3 regions of the Anaerolentibacter hominis genome follow, and region 2 is predicted to be linked to each of the others. Evidence: a T-box and tRNA genes for the amino acid it is inferred to sense, from the RefSeq annotation. Region 2 holds a T-box; the other regions hold tRNA genes.
What was found. A T-box is a leader RNA that pairs with one kind of tRNA and senses whether it is charged. The one in region 2 lies ahead of ABCW47_RS14030 (valine--tRNA ligase), so its partner is inferred to be a tRNA-Val.
Positions count from the first base shown of each region.

Region 1: it has a tRNA-Val gene. The T-box ahead of ABCW47_RS14030 (valine--tRNA ligase) is inferred to sense a tRNA for this amino acid. The anticodon was not compared.
Region 3: it has a tRNA-Val gene. The T-box ahead of ABCW47_RS14030 (valine--tRNA ligase) is inferred to sense a tRNA for this amino acid. The anticodon was not compared.

Region 1 covers NZ_JAWDIX010000002.1:161,066-166,694, reverse strand. Annotated here, with positions in the region: gene ABCW47_RS09965 (response regulator) at 1-1,851, opposite strand, end outside; gene ABCW47_RS09960 (GntR family transcriptional regulator) at 2,053-3,525, shown strand; tRNA gene ABCW47_RS09955 (tRNA-Met) at 3,633-3,706, opposite strand; tRNA gene ABCW47_RS09950 (tRNA-Val) at 3,737-3,809, opposite strand; gene ABCW47_RS09945 (diacylglycerol/lipid kinase family protein) at 4,000-4,914, shown strand; gene ABCW47_RS09940 (DUF5131 family protein) at 5,027-5,629, opposite strand, start outside.
Region 2 covers NZ_JAWDIX010000005.1:134,510-140,138, forward strand. Annotated here, with positions in the region: gene ABCW47_RS14020 (hypothetical protein) at 1-15, opposite strand, end outside; gene ABCW47_RS14025 (aldo/keto reductase) at 550-1,410, shown strand; T-box leader at 1,549-1,781, shown strand; gene ABCW47_RS14030 (valine--tRNA ligase) at 1,971-4,622, shown strand; gene ABCW47_RS14035 (hypothetical protein) at 4,945-5,094, shown strand; gene ABCW47_RS14040 (tetratricopeptide repeat protein) at 5,148-5,629, shown strand, end outside.
Region 3 covers NZ_JAWDIX010000001.1:376,686-382,314, reverse strand. Annotated here, with positions in the region: gene ABCW47_RS01640 (sensor histidine kinase) at 1-998, opposite strand, end outside; gene vanR (VanR-ABDEGLN family response regulator transcription factor) at 988-1,686, opposite strand; gene ABCW47_RS01630 (sporulation initiation factor Spo0A C-terminal domain-containing protein) at 2,060-2,383, shown strand; tRNA gene ABCW47_RS01625 (tRNA-Gly) at 2,465-2,535, shown strand; tRNA gene ABCW47_RS01620 (tRNA-Val) at 2,581-2,653, shown strand; gene ABCW47_RS01615 (HD-GYP domain-containing protein) at 2,828-4,153, shown strand; gene ABCW47_RS01610 (MBL fold metallo-hydrolase) at 4,170-5,054, shown strand; gene abc-f (ribosomal protection-like ABC-F family protein) at 5,358-5,629, shown strand, end outside.

The sequences.
Region 1 (5,629 bases), on a different contig from region 2:
AGGTCCAACCTGCTCCCGGATGCGCCGTGTCACCTCAATGCCGTCAATATCCGGCATTTTCCAGTCCACCAGACAGACGTCATAAGCCGCACCGACTCTATGCGCTCTCCAGACTCTCTCTACACATTCCTCTCCGGTTGTCACCCAGTCAGACTGAATCCCAAGATTCTGAAGCATCCGTGATGTATATTCACAGCTGTCTCTATCGTCATCGGATATAAGCACCTTCAGACAGCCCAGAGAAGGCTGCTTGTGCTCTTTGGCGTTTTCATCCTCAGGCAGATCAAAATCCAGTTCCACCGTAAAGGTAGTCCCCTTCTCCACCTCGCTCTGCACAGAGATAATACCGCCCATCAGGGTTACCAGATTTTTCGTGATCGGCATGCCAAGGCCGGTACCGCCAAATCTCTGACCCACAGCTGTACTTTCCTGTTCAAATGGTATGAACATCTGATCCAGAAATGCTTCGCTCATCCCGATTCCGGTATCGCTGACCGTGAATCTCAGGCGAATCCTGTCCTCTTTTTTCTGCAGCTGCCTGATCTCCAGACGTATCGTGCCGCCCTCCGGTGTGAATTTGAGGGCATTGGACAGGAGATTAAGCAGCACCTGGTTCAGGCGCAGCGCATCACCCACCAGCAAAGTATCGGTAAGTTCCACAACCGGCACTGTAAAATCCAGCCCTTTTGCCACAGCCTGGGGATAAATGATAGAAGTGACCGATTCCGCCACTGTCTGCAGATCAAACGGCTCATGGGCAATCTTCATTCTGCCGGCGTCAATTTTGGACATATCCAGCACATCGTTGATGAGCGACATCAGGTGTTTGGAGGACTGTGCAATTTTGCTCAGACAGTCCGCTACTCTCTGACGGTCATTAATATTTGCAGCCGCTATAGTGGTCATACCGGTGATAGCGTTCATCGGTGTACGGATTTCATGGCTCATGCGGGAAAGAAAATCTGATTTGGCCTGATTGGCACGCTCTGCCACAGACAAAGCATCCTTGAGCGCCTCCGTCTGTTCGGTCAGTTTCTTCTGCATATGCCGCAGCTCGGTGACATCGGTGATATCAATAAAAATCACCAGGTATATCGGGCAGCCCTCCTGCCAGTCCACACAGTCGGCGCTGACCTGCAGCCACAGAGACTGTCCAAGACGGCTTTCCACCCGCATGACAAAATGCACCGGTTCCCCCGCCAGAAGCTTCTCCCGCTGCTCCATGATCACATCCATATTGTCCACGATATTCTGCCGATGCAATATGCCTTCGGCCCCGTCTTTGCCGGCTCCGAAATATTCCATAAATTTGGAATTGCCTTCCAGAAGCGTCAGGCGCAGATGAGGGTCGATCCGGTATTTTGCCACAAAGCCCGGCAGGCTCTCGTAAGTTACCGACTGCTCCTTCTGCATCCGTACCACATCATCTATATTCGTCATAACCGTATAGGCAACCTGAACCCCGTTGATATATTCATCCGCGAACAGTGTGGAGAGCTGTATCCAGATGAAGTCTCCGCTTTTCCTTCGGAAACGGGAAAGCAGCTTATATCCGTTCTTCTTTGTCCGAATCGCCTCATAAACTGCGTCCGACAGCTCTTTCCATTCTTTTGGGTCATCTTTATAATAAAGATCCGGTCTGTTATGGAATGTGGCTTCGTATTCCTCCTTCGGCCATCCGGTAAACTCATAATAAAACTTATTTGCCCAGACCAGCGTAAAATGTTCGTCCAGCAGGTGTTTACTTACACTGACACCCAAAAGCTGCATCAGTGTGCTGTATTCATAATCAGCAGGTGTAAATTTCGAACTTATGTCTTCTGTGTCCATCTCTATATCATCTTCCATCATCCTTACAGTTCCTCCTCATCTAATATGCCTTCTGCCGCAGCTAAATTCCAGCAGACACTATACATCCTGAAAAGCAAACACCTTGTTCATAATAGTTCCTTTCGAGTATATCATAATTTTCTTGTGTTCTCAATGATTTATGGCGTTTTCACCCGAAAAATGGTACAGTATTGTCAAAAGGAACATGGAGGCATATAACGTTTGAACGACAACCATCAATTTTCCAGTCTGATCTATGAATATTTTCTGCTGCGTATACAATTCGGGTATTATAGCTATGGTGATACTCTGCCCACCATTGATACACTATGCCGTGAATTCAGTGTGGGTGCACAAACGGTAAAAGCCGCGCTTCGGCGTCTGAGAACGGAAGGATATATTTCTATGTACAGCGGCCAGACAACCAGGATTTTATTCCGGCAGACCGAGAAGGAACGGCTTTATTTCGTTCGCAGTTTTTATTCCCATCGCCGGGAAGATTTTTTCGACCTTTACGAAGCTGGGGAATTCATCTTTATTCCACTGCACATGGAATGTCTGAGGAACATGAACGATGCGGATCTTGCCTATCTTACCTGTTTATCAGAACGTGCTCAGCCGGATGACCTGTTTCGTTTCTACAGCTATACTCTGCAGAAGCTGAATAATTCACTGGCCTTAAATCTCTTTTGGGAAACATCCATGTTTCATGGGTTTCCCTTTGCACGGACGTCCACCTGGCCGCTGCCTTACGATGCAGGTCTTGTACAAAACCGTATGCAGTCGCTGATTGCCCAGGTACGCCGCTATGACCGGGATGCCGTACACAATATGCTTCTGGATTATCAAAGAAGGGATATAGCACGTCTGAAAGAACATATGGCATCGGGTTCTGCTCCTGCTTCAAAAGAAGATCGTACGCCATTTGTCTGGCGAATTTACCGTGACCGTCCGCAGCTTTGCTACAGTCTGGCCATACGTATCCTGCACGATATCTACATGGGAGAATACAGCAGTCATAATTATCTGCCTTCCTACGAAAAGATTTCGAAAAAATATGGTATTTCTATCAGCACGGTACGGCGGACTATCACCTTATTGAACCAGGCAGGCGCTGCCCACTCTGTTAATGGAGTGGGAACGCGTATTTACACTATGGGAGAGCAGTGTAATAAGCCAGATTTAAACAGTCCTGCCGTTCGCCAGAACCTGGCCCTTTTCATCCAGGCTTTTGAGCTTATCGTGTATTCCTGTGAAGGGATCATGCTTGATCTTCTTAATCATGTATCCCGGCAAAGACTGAACGCTTTTATTGACCAGCTGGCGGGGAACCGGCAAAATGGGCAGTGTGAGCGGACCGTATGGCATATCCTGATTTTTATAGCAGAAAACCACCCATTAAATGGGATCAGGGAAATCTATTCCAAAATATATGGTCTCTTTCTCTGGGGGTATCCGCTGAGAGCCTCATTGGAAGAACATTGGAAACTTTACCAGGCCAGGGCTGATATGACTTTTACAGAAATGATGATTCAGCATTTGAAAAATAATGATTATAAACAGTGCAGCAGGACCTTTCATGAATTAACCGTGCAGCAGTTCGATACGGCGATAAACTACCTTTCCCGCCAGGGTATTTCCCCAGAGGAACTGCGTCTGTCCCCGTCTATCCGGATGCTGTCAACAGAGATATAAATCGATGCGCGAGTGCGCATAGGATGTTTTTCGTTATACAGGAAATTTCTCCAAACATTCCTATATAACAAAAAAACCGGTACGCAATGCGTACCGGTTTTTATTCGTAGCGGAGGACGGATTTGAACCGCCGACACCACGGGTATGAACCGTGTGCTCTCGCCAACTGAGCTACTCCGCCATGTGACCCGTAATATCGCTATTACAGAAGTGGGACCTACAGGGCTCGAACCTGTGACCCTCTGCTTGTAAGGCAGATGCTCTCCCAGCTGAGCTAAGATCCCGTAATCAAGTCACTTTGATATTATATTAAGTCCTGTCCCTTTTGTCAACCTCTTTTTTTACAAATATTAACTTTCCTTCCATCCTTCCTTTTGTTGACTTGCCTCAGGCCTTCCCCTATAATATTTTTATAACGCTCCGCCAGGGCTTTAGTACTGCTTCCCTGTAAAATCAAACGAAAGAGGAATTGCCATGTATCACTTTATCATCAATCCCAGATCCCGAACCGGCAAGGGCCAGGAAGTCTGGGAATCCGTTAAGCAGCTTCTGGATCAGAAGGGCATTGCCTATACACATCATTTTACCCACTATGAATTCCATGCTGTTAAAATAGCAGGAGACCTCTGCCGCAGGTATCCGGAAGAGAAAACAATCGTGATCGTAGGCGGAGACGGGACGGTAAACGAAGTCATCAATGGCATTGAAACTTACGAAGATGTCATACTCGGTTACATACCATCCGGTTCCAGCAATGATTACGCCAGAAGCTTAAGTATCCCCAAAGATCCGGCGAAGGCTCTGGAGCATATTCTGGCTGGCAGGATTGTCTGGATTGACCATGGCATCATACAGACAGACCGAAAGACCAGGCGTTATGCGGGAAGTGCCGGGATGGGCTATGATGCGGCTATCTGCAAAGCCAATCTATCTTCCCCGGCCAAGAAGCTCCTGAATAAACTTCACCTGGGAAAGCTTTCTTATATGTGCCTCTCCCTGAAAGTTCTTCTGAAGTATAAACCGGTGGATATACGTCTCCGGGTGGATCATGGTCCCTGGACCCGTTATCAGGACGTCCTGTTTGTGTCTCCCATGAATCAGCCCTACGAGGGCGGCGGTTTTAAGATGGCGCCTCATGCGGATATGTCCGACGGAAAACTGTCTGCCTGCATCATCTACCAGATGCCCAAATGGAAAGCGATGCTTCTGCTTCCACTGGCTTTTTCAGGCCGCCATATGGGAGTAAAGGGCACCGGGGAAGTACATGGAGCAAGGATTGAGATAGCGGCGGATGAACCGCTCATCACCCACGCGGACGGAGAGTATGTAGGGTGTATCGATCACGCGGTCTTTCAGGTTACGCCCCGGAAAATCCGTATGATTGTATAATCAGGTTTCCTGAACATTTCAAGTACGCCTCGGCGTACTTGCTACGAGTCTTATCTACTTCCATAATAAAACGGTAAATCCACAGCCCGGCGGGCGAGGATTTACCGTTTTATTAAAATAACCTTTTTCCGTCGGAAATATCAATTCCAAGCTCTTTCGCCAGACTTGACTGCTTAAACGGATTGATTTTTGATACGATACCGTCCCGCCTGAAAATTGAACCGGTATTTTTAAACCAGAACGTCACTCCTGCATTCACGCACTGCTCCCGAATATCCAGTACCCAGTCATAGTTGCACTCACGTGCTTCCCGGCCTGTTTCTCCACCCGCAGTAACGTGGTCAATACCATGCAGATAGGGCGTCAGATCAATTGCCTCCAAAAGCGGTGCGCAGGCAATAAAACGCCTCCTGATCGGATAAGACAAAAATAACGGGAGCCGGTAATCAGCCGCTTCCTGATTTTCCACCGTACAGCCGATATTTACATTTTCATATCCATCGCCCCAATCAGCAGGAAGGGATACAGGAAAACGGTCGATCCGCTTCGTTAAGATCAAAAAATCGATATCGGATCGTTGTTTGATCATGGCCCAGACCTCTTTACGCCATTCATCCGCCTCCGGAAGGAAAAAATCAGTTGCAAAGCAGGTTGCCAGAATTTTATTGCCTTTAATATTGTATTCCCCTTTTGCGTTCGTTCTGACAGGCCAGTC
Region 2 (5,629 bases):
AAAAATACCTGGCATATTTATTGATATCCTCGTTTTTTTATTAGCTTATGTGGAAAGAAAAATGAAAATACCAAGTGGACGTAAAATAGCGGTGAAAAGGTTGAAGCAAGCTTGTCAAATGCTAATATTTGGTGTATCATAATTTATGCATGGTGTTGTATGACAAGTTGGTTTTGCCATTTGGCCATATGATATGGACATGCAGTCCCTGATCCCGGTATCGGACAGCGGATAGCTGTGCCCATGACCGCAGTATCACAACGCAAGTTTGCGGATGCGCGGTGCATGGCTCCGGATGAGGGTGGGGTTCAGGGCAGAGATGCCGGTTTTAGACCGGCCTGTAGGGAGAGTACAGAACGAAACAAATAACTGCAGCCAAACTGTAGTTAGCACGGAAGGTTAAGATTGAAAAATTCCACAGTTGTGATGATTTTTCGATCGGCTGTTTGAGCCGGAGCCTCAAACAGCTTTGACGCTGCATGGGATATCGCCTGCGCGGTTTCCCATGTGCGTGTCTTCACTAAAATCAGCTCAGACATGGAGGTAATTATGAAAGGGTTAACAGATGTGTACACAATGTATAACGGTGTGACTATTCCCTGTGTGGGATATGGTACTTGGCAGACTCCGGACGGGGATGTGGCGCGTGAGTCAACGAAAGAAGCAATTATTGCCGGATACCGTCATATTGATACGGCGCAGGCTTATCACAACGAGCAGAGCGTAGGCGATGGTATCAAGGAAGGTCTTGCAGCGGCTGGACTGAAGAGAGAAGATATTTTCATTACGACAAAATTATGGTGTGACAGAAAAGACTATGAAGATACAAAAGCAGCTGTCCGTGAATCCATTGAAAAACTGGGTTGTGAATATCTGGATTTACTGTTAATCCACTGGCCGATTTCCACCCCTCATAAAGACTGCTGGCAGGAGAAGAACAGGGACGCATGGAGAGCCATGGAAGATTTATATAAAGAAGGCGTTCTGCGTGCGATCGGACTGAGCAACTTCTACGTTCATCATATTGATGCATTGAATTATACGGTAAAACCGATGGTGAATCAGATTGAAATCCATCCTGGATATATTCAGAAAGAACTGGTAGAATACTGCAAGGCAAATGACATTGTAGTGGAGGCATGGAGTCCGCTTGGCAGCGGCGCAGTCCTGAACAATGAATTCTTAAAAGGCATTGCACAGAAATACAACAAATCCGTTGCACAGCTGTGTATCCGGTTCTGTCTTCAGTACGGCGTACTGCCGATGCCGAAATCTGTTCATAAAGATAGAATTATTCAGAATACGGAAGTATTTGACTTTGAAATTTCAAACGAAGATATGGAAGCAATTATGAACATGGAGCAGACAGGTTGGTCAGGTCTGCAGCCGGATGGCAAACTGCCGTTCTAATTAGATGGCAGATTCACGAAGCAGAAAAGCGGCTGTCCGAATCTGCCTGTGCAGCTTAAATGTACAGACCCCCTTGACAGATCGTACGGATTCGCATACTATAGTGAATAACCAAGAGCCGAAAGGCAATCAAATAGCATAAATGTAGTGAAGGAGAGGAGTAAGCGGATAACCTTTTCAGAGAGAATCTTTCGCTGGCTGAAAGAAGGTTCAAAGAAGTATCTGCCGAAGGTAGCTCCGGAACAGTATTTCCGAACAGAGTAAGAAATAACGGGTCGTTCCGTTAATGACGGCTGAGATATTGTATGTTACAGGTGCAGAAACCTGTTTGCAGTATGAATAAAGGTGGTACCACGGTTTTCGTCCTTTCGAAACGCGGTACCACCTTTCTTGTTACCCTGAGCCGGACATAAGCAAGCGAGTCCGGCGCAGGAAGAGTAAATCAAGCGAGCCATACCTATTCTAAAATCTTACATCAGAACCGGCCATCCCATACTAGCAGGCTGTGCTGTGGGATTTTAAACCAAAAAAGTTATTTACGCTAAGGAAGGAGAAACAGGATGAAAAATCTTGAAAAGACGTACAATCCACAGGCGATTGAAGACCGCCTCTATGAAAAGTGGATGAATAAAAAATATTTTCACGCTGAAGTAGACAGAAGTAAAAAACCATTTACGATTGTGATTCCGCCTCCAAATATTACCGGGCAGCTCCATATGGGCCATGCACTGGACAACACCATGCAGGATATTCTGATTCGTTTTAAACGGATGCAGGGCTATAATGCACTCTGGCAGCCGGGCACGGATCACGCCAGCATAGCGACCGAGGTCAAGATTATCCAACAGCTGAAAGAAGAAGGAATCGAGAAAGAGGATCTGGGCCGTGATGGCTTTCTTGAGCGCGCCTGGGAGTGGAAGGAAGAGTACGGCGGACGTATCATCAGCCAGCTGAAAAAACTGGGCTCATCCTGTGACTGGGACAGGGAACGTTTTACCATGGATGAAGGATGTTCCAGGGCTGTTACGGAAGTATTCGTTAATCTGTATAACAAAGGCTATATCTATAAAGGCTCCCGGATTATCAACTGGTGTCCGATATGCCAGACTTCTATCTCGGATGCGGAGGTAGAGCACGAGGAGCAGAGCGGGCATTTCTGGCATATTCAATATCCGATTGTAGGCAGCGATGAATTTGTGGAAATAGCCACAACCCGTCCGGAAACGATGCTGGGTGATACGGCTCTGGCGGTTAATCCGGAGGATGAGCGCTACACCCATCTGGTTGGAAAGAGCGTAATGCTGCCCCTGATGAACCGTGAGATCCCGATTGTGGCCGATTCCTATGTAGACCGTGAGTTTGGAACGGGTGTCGTAAAGATTACGCCGGCTCATGACCCCAATGACTTTGAGGTAGGGAAGCGTCATAATCTGCCGGAGATCAATATTTTAAACGACGATGGAACCATCAACGGCAATGGCGGCAAATTCAAGGGAATGGACCGCTATGAGGCCCGCAGGGCCATTGTAAAAGAACTGGAAGAATTGGGCCTGCTGGTTCGTGTAGAAGAACACGTTCACAATGTCGGTACCCATGACCGCTGCAAGACGACCATTGAACCTATGGTAAAACAGCAGTGGTTTGTTAAAATGGAAGAATTGGCAAAACCGGCGATTGAAGCTCTGAAAAATCAGGATTTGAAATTTGTGCCGGAGCGGTTTGACAAGATCTATCTTCACTGGCTGGAAAATATCCGCGACTGGTGTATTTCCAGACAGCTGTGGTGGGGACACCGGATTCCTGCATACTATTGTGACGAATGTGGGGAGATCGTAGTAGCAAAAGAAGCGCCCGCTGTATGTCCGAAGTGCGGTTCCGTTCATTTGACGCAGGATGAGGACACACTAGATACCTGGTTCAGCTCGGCGCTGTGGCCATTTTCCACATTGGGCTGGCCGGATAAAACAGAGGATCTGGATTATTTCTACCCCACGGACGTACTGGTAACAGGCTATGATATCATTTTCTTCTGGGTTATCCGTATGGTATTTTCCGGGCTGGAGCATATGGGAACAACGCCGTTCCATACAGTGCTGATCCACGGCCTTGTGAGAGATTCCCAGGGGCGTAAGATGAGCAAATCGCTGGGCAACGGAATTGACCCTCTTGAAGTGATTGATAAATACGGCGCGGATGCCCTGCGTCTTACCCTGATTACCGGAAATGCTCCTGGAAATGATATGCGCTTTTATTGGGAGAGAGTGGAAGCCAGCCGGAACTTCGCCAATAAGGTATGGAATGCTTCACGGTTTATTATAATGAATATGGAGCAGGCGGGCGAAGCGCTGTGCGGGCAGGATGTGAAGCTTTCTGAGCTTACCCAGGCGGACAAATGGATATTGTCCAAGTGCAATGACCTGGTACGGGATGTTACCGATAATATGGAAAGCTATGAGCTTGGCATTGCGGTACAGAAGATCTATGATTTTATCTGGGAAGAATTCTGCGACTGGTATATTGAGATGGTAAAACCCCGTTTCTACGGGGAAGAAGATACGACAAAGGCGGCGGCTATCTGGACGCTTCGCACCGTTTTAACTACCTCATTAAAGCTGCTTCATCCCTATATGCCGTTTGTAACGGAGGAAATCTTCTGTACGATACAGCAGGAGGAAGAATCTATTATGATTTCTTCCTGGCCGGAGTATCAAGAAGAGTATCACTTCGCCGCAGATGAAGAGGCGGTGGAGACGATTAAGGCAGCCGTAAAGGGCATCCGTACCGTGCGCAGTGATATGAATGTACCGCCAAGCAAAAAAGCGCAGGTTATTGTTGTTTCCGAGGAAGAAAAACTCCGCGGTATTTTCGAGACCAGCAAGATTTTCTTTGCAACACTTGGCTATGCAAGTGAAGTGAAGGTTCAGTCGGATAAAAATGGCATTCCGGAGGATGCGGTTTCCACTGTAATTCCAGGTGCTACAATCTATATACCGTTTGCTGAACTGGTGGATATTGAGAAGGAAATAGAGAGGCTTGAGAAAGAAAGAGCCAGACTGGACGGCGAGTTGAAGCGAGTTACCGGCATGCTTTCCAACGAACGTTTTATCAGCAAGGCTCCGGAAGCCAAGATTGCGGAGGAGAAGGAAAAGCTGGAAAAATATACAAATATGATGGAACAGGTAAAAGAGCGGCTGTCCCAGCTGAAAAAATAAGAGGATACAGAGAGAAATACGCAGGGAAGGGCAGAAGTTTGAAACAAAAATAGTTTCAAACCATTTATGAAAGCAGTATCGCGGGCGGACCTGCGATATGCACCGGTAAATTTGAAACAAAGACAGTTTCAAACGATTTATTAAGGCAATATCACAGGTGAACCTGGGATATGCACGGGTATAATATGTCATTTCCTGCGATATTTCGCTCTTGCAAAAGCTTTTGGGCTCATACTATAATGGAAGAATAAAGTCGAGAAACTGCCGGTTTACGATGTAACGGAAGCGTTACAGCGAATGATTGCGGAAGGATGAGTGCCATATGATTGATTTTGAGGAAGAATTAAAGAAATATCAGCTTATTCCCGGTGTGGACAAGATAGAAGAAGTAATATATGAGAACGATAAGACAGATATGACCGACCTGATTAAACAGATGATGAAAGAATATAAGACGAATGAAGTTCAGTAACACTCGTGCGGTCTGATGAGCAGACTGTGCCGGTTTATAGCAGGAGAGATGTCATGAATTGTCCAAGATGTAGCAGTCCTCTGGCAGCAGGCCAGAACCGATGCGTGCACTGCGGAATGGATGTGTCTATTTACCGCAGAATTATCAATAATTCTATCGCTTTTTATAATGATGGTGTTGCCAGAGCCAGAGTCAGGGATCTGTCCGGGGCGGTGATTGCCCTGAAGCGGAGCCTGGAATTTGATAAAAATAATATTATGGCCAGAAACCTCCTGGGTCTGATCTACTTTGAGATGGATGAGATTGCACAGGCATTAAGCCAGTGGATAATCAGCAAAAATATCCAGGAAGAGGACAATCTGGCCGATGAGTACATCAGGGAGATTCAGGCCAGCCCGGCATATTTAAACGAAGTAAACCAGTATTGTAAAAAGTATAATACAGCATTAAATTATGCCAGGTCCGGCAGTGATGATCTGGCGATCATCCAGCTGCGTAAAATACATGCCAGCAACCCGAAATTTATCAGATCCGG
Region 3 (5,629 bases), on a different contig from region 2:
CTGGTCCTGGATGAGTCCACCCGATAAAACTTTTCAAATATCTGATTCAGCTGTGCTTCCGGTATCAGCTTACCCTTATTTTTAAAGCTGATTACCGTCTCCGCTCCTTCCTGTACCACTTCAACTTCGATGACCGTATCCGGACTGCTGTATGCCGCCGCATTTTTAAGAATGTTGTTAAATACCCTTGCCAGCTTGTCCGCATCCCCGATTATGGTTAGATTATCCGGAACATGAACCTCTATGGTTTTCCCCTCCGACTCCAGAATAGGGTAGAATTCGTCTGCAATCTGCAGCAGCATAAAGTCCAGGTGAATTTCCTCTTTATTCAGAATGATGGTCTGAAGATTGTACCTGGTTATTTCAAAAAACTCATTGAGCAACTGTTCCAGACGATATGCCTTTTCCAGCGTGATCTTCGTGTATTTTGCCCTCTGTTCCACCGGCATATCCGGGGCCTCCTCCAGAAGGCTCAGATACCCGATAACCGACGTCAGCGGAGTCCTTATATCATGGGCCAGGTAGAGAACCAGATCATTTTTTCTCTGCTCCGCATCCCTGGCATCCTTTTCCCGCTTTTCCAGGGTTGCGCTTACTTCTGTGAACTTACGTTCCATAAATTCCAGCTCTGGTTTAAAAGAAACCGGTTCTTCCGATGGGTGGATCAGATGGTCAAGCCCATGATTGATCTGTGTAAAATACGCCGTAAACCGGTTCAGGGCAATGTAAATTGCTACAATAAGCAGCAGGAAAAAGGCCAGCGCTATCCAGAGGGCCTTTTTTTCAAGAAAAATATACTGGTATATTGCCACACCGTCGTAGTAGGACATATGAAACAGTTTCTGGCAGAGCCGCACAAACCCTTCTGCAAAAGGGGCCTGCAGCAGGCCGTCTACAAAGACTTTCATGATAACAGCCAGAACCGCCAGCGCGCCCAGTGTACACATCACAATGGAACCCAGGAATTTCCTTTTCAGCCGTTTAAAATCACTCGTCAATTCGATACCCTACTCCCCATACTGTTTTAATATATTTGGGACACTCCACACTGTCATGCATTTTTTCCCGCAGATGCCGAATGTGAACCATCACCGTATTGTTGCTGTTGGTATAATATTTCTCACCCCACACCTCCCGGAACAGTTCCTCAGAACTTACCACCTTGCCTCTGTTACTGCAAAGATGCCACAAAATGGCAAACTCAGTGGGTGTGAGTGAAACTTCTTTCTCGTTGAGCATACAGGAATAATCATCCTGGTTAATCACCAGCCCGGAGAACGCAATCACGTTGCCCTTTGGCTCTGTCTCTAGCTGATTATAGGTCGTGTAACGGCGCATCTGCGCTTTTACCCTGGCCAACAGCTCCAGAGGATGAAAGGGCTTGGTTATATAATCATCCGCCCCCATGGTAAGTCCTGTAATCTTGTCCAGATCCTGATCCTTGGCCGTCAGCATAATGACAGGAAAATTATACTTTTCTCTTATCTTCCGGCAGATTGCAAAACCATCCATATCGGGAAGCATTACATCCAGCAGAATAAGGTCCGGATTTTCTTCTTCCATCCGTTTCAGCACTTCAGTTCCATTGTAAAATTTCTCTGTCTCAAATCCGTCGTTCTTCAAGTATATCTCCACCAGATCGGCAATTTCCTTTTCATCGTCGACGATCATTACCCGTCCCTTCATCTAAATCCCTCCAAATCCATGCCTGTCTGTATTCAGTATACAGGATTTCTGACCGGCATGAAAGGAGTATATCTTAGGAAAATCTTAACGTTTTTTAAATTTAGCTGCATATCGCCATCCAGGCCCGTGTCAGACTATAGCCCATCTCTGCTGCTCCTCTGCAAGTCGTATTTTGTCAGATTGTCATAAAAAGCTTGTCGGAAACCATAGAAACGAAAGATGCCTTGTAAAAATTTGTCTTTTTAAATCAGATATTTCGGATTTAAAGCTATTGTGCAGTAACATAACCTGGACCGCCGGTTATCTCATCTTCGTCTGATACATCCTGTCAGCCTGCGGCATAGAAAAAACAATAGAAAGTGTGGGTTTGATTTTGTCTGAAGCATATCTGCTAATACGCAAGCTTGGGATTCCCGCAACATACCGGGGATACCATTTTCTGGCTTATTCCATTTCGCTGGCTCTGGAGGATGAGAACCGGCTGCTTTTTATCACAAAATGTCTCTATCCGGATGTTGCAAAGCATTTTAAAACAACGGTGCCCTGCGTCGAGCGCAATCTGCGCACAGTAATCGAAGTCTGCTGGTTCAGAGGAAACAGAACCTTTCTGGAGCAGATTGCGGGATATCCTCTGAAAACCAAGCCGTCTACCGGTGAATTTATTGATATTCTCGCATCCTATCTGCAGAAAAAATAGGAAGCCGGCTTGTTATCTTTTAAGAATCGGAACAATCCTTATTGACTTTTCCGCTAAAAACATTATAATAATCTTTACCAGGCGGATATAGTTCATTGGTAGAACGCCAGCTTCCCAAGCTGGAGAGGCGGGTTCGATTCCCGTTATCCGCTTATTTTATTGCATTTCTCACCCCGTCTGTGTTATAATTCCGATATGGAGACATAGCTCAGCTGGGAGAGCATCTGCTTGACGTGTAGAGGGTCGCAGGTTCGAGTCCTGTTGTCTCCATTTCTTTTATTTTCAGACAGAATCCTTCTTAAATCTTTAAGAATGGGTTCTTTTTTCATGGAATTTCAGGCTGATCTCCCACATTTCTTTTCCCTGTTCCAGGTGATTTTTCATAGTTTTTCCGGCTTTATTATGTTAGAATAATCTTATTTCAATAGTATGGGAAGGTACGTTATGAAAGTAATCAGCAGCATCGATATCATACAAATCATAAGAAGAACACTGGGCTGTGTGGACCCACGGCTGGTCGGCCACGGAGAGCGGGTCGCTGTTCTTATACATTCTATATTGTCGGAAGAAGGGAAACTGGATGAGCGGGAATTGATCAATCTTTCTCTGCTGGGGCTTTTGCATGATATCGGAGCGTATAAGACGGAAGATATTAATGATATGATGCAGTTTGAGAGTCAGAACTTCTGGCGGCACTCTGTCTACAGCTATCTTTATCTGAAAAACTTTTCTCCTTTTTTTGAATATGCAGATATTCTTCTCTTTCATCATCTGCCTTTTCACGCTTACGCAGCGTTCCAGACCAGACAGGCCTGCAATCCCTGTGATTCTATTACTGACCGTTTTGCCGCTCGGCTGAATGAATCCCATTACGCCGGATTGATAATGCTTGCGGACCGGATGGACATTCTGCTGCAGTATAAAGATCCGGAATATTGCCTGTCTTACGTTCGTAAAGAGAGGGGTTCCCTGTTCTCTCCTTATTGGGCTGACTTATTTCTCCGTGCGGCCGGCCAGTCAGATTTGCTTGGCAGCCTCAGAAAAAGGGATGCCGGTTCCTGCTTAACCGATATCACCAGGAATGCGGTATTTACCTACACAGAAAAGCAGCAGTTTCTCTCAATGATCGCCTATGCGATTGACTTTCGGAGTGAATTTATGGTTCTTCACACCATCACCACGGTATCGGTGAGCCAGGTGATCGGAGAACTTCTGAATCTTGAACAATCTGAAATCCGGAAAATATATTTCGGGGCGCTTCTTCACGATGTGGGAAAGGTGGCCTGTCCCATTGAAATACTGGAAAAGCCAGGTCCTCTGACACCTGCTGAAATGGAGATTATGAAGAATCATGTGGTGATAACAGAACAGATTCTGGGCGGCGACGTCAATTCCGAGATCAACCGCATTGCGGTGCGCCACCATGAAAAACTGGACGGCACCGGATATCCCCGTCAGCTTACAGGCGCGGATTTAACTTTGGCTGAACGGATCGTGGCGGTGGCTGATATCGTCAGCGCGCTGATAAGAAGAAGGAGTTACAAGGATGCCTTCAACAGAGAAAAGACGATGTCTGTTCTGGCCGATATGCGGGATTCCGGTAAACTATGTCCGCTGGTCGTCAATACCGTTCTTCAGAATTATGATCAGATCATCAGAACCTCAGAAACATATGGTTCGGATATCCTGTCCATGTACAGGCAGATCAAAGTCGATTACATGCAGATGTCAGCCCGGCTGCAGACAGTGGATATTCCAGCCGCAAGATAGAAAGGAGTACTAAGCGATGTATGAATTGATTCAGGCCGCGGCCAATACCTTTTATATTAACTGCCCGGCAAAAATCGGTATGTACCGTACAGATGATTCCCATGTCATACTGATCGATACCGGAAATGACAAAGAGGCCGGGAAAAAGATACAGAAAATCCTGACCGCCAACCAATGGGAACCCCAGGCCATCATCAATACCCATTCCAATGCGGATCATATTGGAGGAAACCGTTTATTGCAGGATCGGCTTGGCTGCCCGGCGTATTGTACCGGAGCGGAGGCGGCTTTTACAGAATTCCCTGTTCTGGAGCCCTCCTTCCTGTTTGGCGCCTATCCCCCCGCACCTCTGAGGAATAAATTTCTGATGGCCCAGCCATCCAGTGTAAACAGGATAGACATGCTTTCCCTGCCGTCTGGTATGGAGCTGCTTTCTCTTCCTGGACATTTTTTTGATATGATTGGCATAATGACCCCGGATCGTGTGTGCTTTCTGGCTGACTGCCTCACCAGCGAGGCGGTGCTGGAAAAGTATCATGTTTCCTTTATCTATGATGTAAAATCCTACCTGGCCACCCTGGATTACGTATCCAAACTTGAGGCGGACTTATTTATTCCCTCCCATGCGGACGCCGTATCGGATATCCGGCCCCTTGCGGACTTAAATCGTGCCAAGGTCATAGAAATTATAGAACAGCTTCTTCGGATCTGTGAGACTCCCATCTCTTTTGAAGAGATATTAAAGCAGCTCTTCGATCACTATGCCCTGCATATGGATTATAACCAGTATGTTCTCGTCGGCAGTACAGTCCGTTCCTATCTGGCATACCTTCTTGATGAAGGCAGATTGGCCTGCACATTTGCTGAGAACCGTCTGCTCTGGCAAAAAAATAAGGCTTGACATACGAAAACGCCTGCTATACCATTAGGATATTAAAACAGTGATGAGACGGAAAAGAGGTGTACGAATGAAGAAGTAATTTTTCTTGCTGCTATGTCAAAGAAACAGGTGATTTAAAAAGACGGTTTATTCCGTGTTTTTAGAGCGTCCTGATTTCTGCAAGAAGATTACTTTTTCATCTATACTTTATCTTGTCGCTGCAGGTTGTCCATGTTTTGGATTGGATGGCATACAGACGGCATTTCATGAAGAAAAGATGCAGAAATACTCTTCTGCGTCTTTATTTTTTTGGAGGTGCCAGCCATGTCAATGATACAGATTTCAAATTTAACCTTCTCTTATGAGGGAAGTTATGATACTATTTTCGACCAGGTCTCCTTTCAGATCGATACCGACTGGAAGCTGGGTTTCACAGGCAGGAACGGACGGGGCAAAACAACATTTTTAAGTTTGCTGATGGGCTGTTATGAATATAGCGGAACTATTTCTTCTTCCGTCTCCTTTGACTATTTTCCATATGAAATTACCGGGAAAGACAGAAACACGCTGGAAATTGCGGAAACCGTACGCCCGGG